One region of the Clostridium perfringens genome, then DNA from elsewhere that is predicted to be linked to it. Evidence: riboswitches for the same ligand, from Rfam matches in the RefSeq annotation. Region 1 holds a riboswitch; each other region holds the start of a gene.

Region 1 (2,274 bases):
AAAAGACTTTAAAGATAAATTTAATTTTATTTACTAAAAGAGACTACATGAAATTTTTTATGTAGTCTCTTTTAGTTATGGTAAAAATAATTTTAAAATATAAATTAAGATTTAAAATAGAGCTTAATATTAAAATAAAGCCTTTATTTTTTCTAAGTTTTTTATACAGGCATTATATCCATAGTTATAAGCCTCTTCTAATTTAGTTACATCTTTTTCAAAACTTTCAATAGCTTCATCTTCATTTGGTCTTATTATAATCGCCTTCCCAGCTCTTTCTAATTCTTCGCAAAATTTTACTGTTTCATTATATTTTATATGTCTTGATAAAAATGTATCTTTTAAGTTAGGGTATTTACGTCCCACTATTTTAGATGCTAACTTATTACTTTTTCCTAAGGTTTTTCTATAACTTTTAGGTCTAGTAAGAACTATTAAGTGTTTTTCATTTCCATCTGCTATAGCTTTTTTTATTGGAATAGGATCTAATAGTCCACCATCATAATATTCATTTCCATTTATTTTTATTGCTGGGAAAAGTATAGGAATAGCGCAAGTTGCTCTTAAAGCCATATATTTTTCATCTTTAACTTTTCCATCTAAGTATTCTGTTTTTCCTGTGTTAGCATTTGTAACACCTACTAAAACTCTTCCCTTATAATTTGAAAGTGCATTAAAATCATAAGGGAAGAGTTTATTTGCTAATTCATCAAATACAAAATCTAAACCAAAGATGCTTCTACACTTAAAGAAGTTAGAAAGACTTAAATATCTCTTATCATTTCTATATTTTTTTAATATTTCAATATTTCTTCCTTTTTGATTAGAAAAATATGAAAAACCATTAGTTATTCCTGCTGAAACTCCAATACAGTAAGGAAATATTATATTATTATCAAGAAGAGCATCCATAACTCCTGCACTAAAAATAGGACGAAAAGTTCCTCCTTCTAAAACTAAGCTAACCATAAAATATCCTCCTAAGCTTCATCATATATTTAAGATTATAATCCTTAAATTAAAAAATTTCAAAAAAGGTATGTTGAAAAAGAAGGGTGACTATGATATCATTTGGATTAGAAAATAGCATAAAAAATAGCTAGGGGTGCCAGTAGTGTCTGGCTGAGATTAGAAATGAAATTTCTTGACCCTTTAACCTGATCTGGTTAATACCAGCGTAGGGAAGCCCAAGAGACACATATATTTAAATTGATTTTAAAGCATATATAGCCTTAGGGCTGTATATGCTTTTTCTTTTTTAGAAGGAGTGAAAAATATGAGTAAATTATTTAATGCATTAACAATTGCAGGGTCAGATAGTTCGGGGGGAGCAGGAATACAGGCTGATATAAAAACTTTTTCTGCTAATGGAGTTTACGGAATGAGTATAATAACTGCCATAACAGCTCAGAATACTCAAGGAGTTTTTGGAATAATGGATGTTACTCCTGAAATAATAGAAAAACAAATAGATGTTATTTTTAATGATATAGAAGTAGGAGCCATAAAAATAGGCATGGTATCTAAAATTGAATCAATAGAAGCCATAAGTAATGCTTTAGGAAGAGTAGAAAAATTGCCTCAAATAGTATTAGATCCTGTTATGATTTCAAAAAGTGGATTTAAGCTTTTATCAGATGATGCAAAAAATACTTTAATAGAAAAGTTAATACCTATATCTACTTTGATAACTCCAAATTTACCAGAGGCAGAAGAATTATTAGGTAGAGAAATACTTACAATAGAAGATATGAAAAAAGCAGCCTGTGATCTTAAAAAATTAGGAGCAAAAAATGTTTTAATTAAGGGTGGACATTTAGAAGGAGAGGCCATAGATATTTTATATGATGGTGAAAACTTTACTCTTTTTAATGAAGAGAGAATAAATACAAAGCATACTCATGGAACAGGATGTACCTTATCATCAGCTATTACAGCTAATTTATCAAAGGGAATGAATATAGTTGATTCTGTGAGAGGTGGAAAAGAATATATTACAGGTGCTATAAAAAATGGCTTTGAACTTGGAAAGGGTGTTGGACCAACACATCATTTCTATAAATTTTACTAGGAGGAATAAAAATGGAAGTTTTAAAAAGAGAAAATCCTTTAATACATATGATAACTAATTATGTTACAGTTAATGATTTAGCACAAGTAACCATTAATTATGGAGGCTTACCTCTTATGGCTACCCATCATGATGAATTAAAAGATATAACAAAAATGGCTAATGGATTATTAGTTAATATAGGAACTTTAGAGCCTTACCAA
Region 2 (2,274 bases), 990 kb from region 1:
CTCTAATATTTTTAGTCTTCTCTTAAAAGATTTATATCCTTTCCTTCTAGAATCTTATTCATATTTCTTATAGAGCACATTTTTCCACACATTGTACAACTATCTTTATGTTCAGGAGTAGATTCTTTTCTATATCTAATGGCTTTTTCACTATCTATAGCTAAAGAAAACATCTCGTCCCAATCTAGTCTTTTCCTAGCATCACTCATTTTATTATCTATGTCCCTTGCCCCAGAAATTCCTTTTGCTATGTCAGCTGCATGAGCCGCTATCTTTGTGGCAACTATTCCTTCCCTTACATCCTCTAAATTAGGAAGTCTTAAATGTTCTGCTGGTGTTACATAACAAAGAAAATCTGCTCCATAAGAAGCTGCCATAGCCCCTCCTATAGCACTTGTTATATGATCATATCCTGGTGCAATATCAGTTACTATTGGTCCTAAAACATAAAATGGTGCTCCATGGCATAATTTTTTCTCTAATAAAACATTAGCTTCTATTTCATTCATTGCCATATGCCCTGGACCCTCTATTATTACTTGTACATTTCTTTCCCAAGCTCTTTTTGTTAGCTCTCCAAGAGTAATTAATTCTTTGATTTGTACAGCATCAGTTGCATCAGCTATTGAACCTGGTCTACAAGCATCCCCTAAACTTAAAGTTAAATCATACTTTTCACATATATCTAATAATCTATCAAAATATTCATAGAAAGGATTTTCTCTATTATTTAATTCCATCCATGCAAAAAGAAGAGATCCTCCTCTAGAAACTATATTAGTAAGTCTTTTATTTCTTCTAAAAGTTTCAATTGTTTCTCTATTTAATCCAGCATGTATAGTAACAAAGTCAACTCCATCCTTTGCATGTTTTTCTACAACTTCAAAAAATTCATCAACAGTTATATCTTTAAGCTCTTTATCATAGAAACCTACTACATCATACATTGGTACAGTTCCTATCATAGCCGTAGAAACTTCTACAAGTCTTTTTCTAAAATCATAAGTTTTACCATAATTACTTAAATCCATTATAGATTCTGCATTCATATCTATTGCTTTTTTAACTTTTTCTAACTCTAATTCTATATTGGCACAGTCCTTTGAAATTCCTAGGTTAACATTTATTTTAGTTCTTAACCCTTGTCCAACACCTTCTGCACTTATACTTTTATGATTTTTATTAGCTGGTATTACAATTTTTCCTTCAGCCATTAAATTCATTAAAGTTTCAATATTAATTCCTTCTTTTTCTGAAACTACTTGCATTTCCTTTGTTATTATTCCTTTTTTAGCAGCATCCATTTGAGTTGTATAATTCATATTAGTTCTCCTTATTTTAATTTTTTAACTGCGCAGTTAAATTAATATAGGATCCTATTTTTTTATAAAAAATAAAAGCTTGCCATAAGGCAAGCTTAATAAACACTTATATAGATACATTTATAACTTTTTAAAGTATAAATATAAATAAACAACAGTTTATGCTTCCCTACGGTAGTACTAACTACATCAGGTTTTAAGGGTTAGATAGATATTATCCTCTCAGCATATAAAATGCACCCCTAGCACTTACGATTAAATATTCACTTTTTTTAAATTATACTATCAATTTTTTTCAATTTCAAGTAAATTTATAAAAATAAGTAATAATATACTTAATAATTATTTAAGCTAAATATAAAAAATATACTAAATTAAAACCAAGTAAAATATAAGTAGAAATTAAAAAAGCTTTAGAATAAGTTCCTATCTCATTCTAAAACTTTCCTAACTATTCCGATTTATATATTATAATTTAAGTTTTCTCTACAAAACAATGGAATTTTAAAAGCCTGTATGACAAAATCCACCGCCTCTATTTACACTTTTAAGTTTAGAAACATCATCTGTTTTTATAAAATTAGCTTTATAATATTTTGCTAAAACCATCTGAGCAATTCTATTTCCTTTTTTTATGTATATAGTTCCATATGGATTTCCGTTCTTATCTAAATAAATATATGTTTTTAATAACTTTTTATAAGCTTTTTTTCCTTCATCCTCATAAGAACTTATATCATGTCCTTTAGATTCTAAATAGTCGCTTAATCTTACTTCAGTATAATTATTTTTTAAATCATCTAATATACTTATATCATTAGCTATCTCATAAGGAAGATTGGCTATATTATAATTATTTTCTAAAATTACTGATATATCACTAACTGAATCAGCATCAATAGTTCCTATTGAGTTTGAAATTTTTAAGTTTGTTCTTAAAGAAAGTCCACTT
Region 3 (2,274 bases), 1.4 Mb from region 1:
TAAATCTTCTCTTGAAGAAATCCTCATCTATTTCTTCATCTATATCTTTAGTCATTATTCTTATAGTTATTTTACTTCTGTCATTTATATAGCCTTTTCCTAAGAAATAACCTTTATGATTGTAAACTTCAACTATATCTCCGTTTTCATAATCTCCATCATATTCGTTTATTTCATCAATATATATCCAAGGTCTGCCTTGTTCAGCTTTTTTGTTTTTACCTTTGTGTAAATAAAACTTACTCGCCATTTAAATAGCTCCTTCCAAAATAATTCTTATAAGATTATAACATATTCTAGGCTTTCCAATAGGTTTAAAATGCATTTAAGAAAAATAAATTGGTACTTTAGAATAATAAGATAATATTTAATATATATTTCTAATAAGAGTAATTTTAAGGATTGAAAAAAATGATAAAAGCTATAGTTATTCCTACACCTAAAAGATTAAAGAAATACATAAGAGATACTGACTTTAAAAAGAAGGCGAAATCTTTTGTTACTCCAGAGAGAGCTATTATATATGGAACCATAGGAACAGGTGTAACCATAATGTCTCTAAGTGATGTACCAGCTAAGCCCTTTGTTATAGGAAGTTTATTATATCATGGCATTGCCTATGAAATTTTAGAAAAGTGGTATGATGAGTATGGTAATGACGAAGAGCTTAGAGAAATGATGATGCAAAATAGAGATTATTGGAATAATTTTTATATGAGGTTTTAAACTATAAAAAATTTATGGGTAAAAATCAATACACATCTAAAATAGATACTTAATTTAAAATATAACTAGAATTTATTAGGAAAAATATATATAATAATTATAGACTTTATAGCTAGGGGTGCCTTTGGCTGAGAGATAACATTTCGTTATTAACCCTTAAACCTGATCTGGATAATACCAGCGTAGGAAAGCCTGTAGAAAGTTTTATAATAGTATTTTATATGGTTAGATTATTATGACTTTTTATAAATTAAGCTACATCCTACATGGATGTAGCTTTTATTTTTTTATTAGACATATTATAACAGGCTATGATTATAAACTAAAAATTGTATGAAGTTTTTAGTTAGAGTTTTATAAAACTTTGAGGTAATTCTTATTTGGGCTATTAGGTTTAATCATAAGATTAAAGGAGATATAGAATATGAGATTTACAGAAAAATTATTAAAAGAAGCAATGCCTATATGGGAGAAGTATTTAGATCACCCATTTATAAAGGAAATTGGAGAAGGAACTCTTGATAAGAATAAATTTAGAGAATATTTAGTTCAGGATTACCTTTATTTAAAAGAATATGCTAAAGTTTTTTGTGCTGGAGTAGTTAAAGCTAAAACTATGGAAGAAATGAAATTCTTTTATAATTCAACAAAGGGAACTATGGAGGATGAAACAGCGGTACATATAGAATATTTAAAAGGATTTGGTATATCAGAATTAGAAGCAGAGAAAAGAGAATATAAGAGTACTACTATAAGTTATACAAGCTATATGCAAGCAATAGCGTTAACCGGAGATTTAGATGAGATTGCTATTGCAACTTTACCATGTACATGGAGTTATAGCTATATAGGAAAATATATTTCAAAAAAATACTCTAACAAATTACAGGGGAATTTCTTTAAACCTTGGATTGATGAGTATGCTTCTGATGGATTTGATAAGTTTACAGATGAGTGGTTAGCTTACGTAGATAAAAAATGTTCAAACTTATCTGAAGAAAAACAAAAAAGATTAATAGATATATTTAAAAGAGCTAGTTTGTACGAACTTGATTTTTGGAATATGGCGTATGATGAAGGTGAAAAATAATGAGTGTTTATTTAGTAGCTTTAATTGGAATTTTAATATTAGGTTTATACATATTAGATTTAAGAAAACATAAAATTACAACAAGAGAAATTATCATGATTGGACTAAGTGTAGCTATTTCTTATGTGCTTTATATGATACCTTTAGTTAGATATCCTCAAGGTGGTGGAATAACTTTCTTTTCTATGCTTCCAATAATGCTTTTATCATTAGTATATGGAAGAACTGTTGGAGTTACAGGAGGATTGATATTTGGGCTTTTGAAAATATTAAACGGAGCTTTTATAGTACACCCAGTACAATTTTTACTTGATTACATACTGTCAAATATGGCTTTAGGACTAGCGGGATCATTTGAAATAGATAAGAAATATAAAATATTCTTTGGCTCACTTATGGCTGGTAGTATAAGTACTTTTGTAAGCATAATATCAGGAGTGATTTTCTTTGGTCAATAT

The links. A riboswitch is a leader RNA that binds a small molecule or an ion and turns the genes downstream of it on or off. The one in region 1 is predicted to bind thiamine pyrophosphate.
Positions count from the first base shown of each region.
Region 2: linked by a shared signal. The riboswitch ahead of thiC (phosphomethylpyrimidine synthase ThiC) and the one ahead of thiD (bifunctional hydroxymethylpyrimidine kinase/phosphomethylpyrimidine kinase) in region 1 are both predicted to bind thiamine pyrophosphate.
Region 3: linked by a shared signal. The riboswitch ahead of tenA (thiaminase II) and the one ahead of thiD (bifunctional hydroxymethylpyrimidine kinase/phosphomethylpyrimidine kinase) in region 1 are both predicted to bind thiamine pyrophosphate.

Region 1 is NZ_CP065681.1:1,788,843-1,791,116, forward strand. Features, by position in the region: gene I6G60_RS08675 (LacI family DNA-binding transcriptional regulator) at 1-12, shown strand, start outside; gene I6G60_RS08680 (patatin-like phospholipase family protein) at 130-969, opposite strand; TPP riboswitch at 1,092-1,201, shown strand; gene thiD (bifunctional hydroxymethylpyrimidine kinase/phosphomethylpyrimidine kinase) at 1,277-2,071, shown strand; gene thiM (hydroxyethylthiazole kinase) at 2,083-2,274, shown strand, end outside.
Region 2 is NZ_CP065681.1:2,779,086-2,781,359, forward strand. Features, by position in the region: gene thiC (phosphomethylpyrimidine synthase ThiC) at 12-1,322, opposite strand; TPP riboswitch at 1,472-1,576, opposite strand; gene I6G60_RS13015 (dUTP diphosphatase) at 1,827-2,274, opposite strand, start outside.
Region 3 is NZ_CP065681.1:437,666-439,939, forward strand. Features, by position in the region: gene I6G60_RS02255 (class I SAM-dependent rRNA methyltransferase) at 1-250, opposite strand, end outside; gene I6G60_RS02260 (hypothetical protein) at 412-726, shown strand; TPP riboswitch at 831-932, shown strand; gene tenA (thiaminase II) at 1,151-1,816, shown strand; gene thiT (energy-coupled thiamine transporter ThiT) at 1,816-2,274, shown strand, end outside.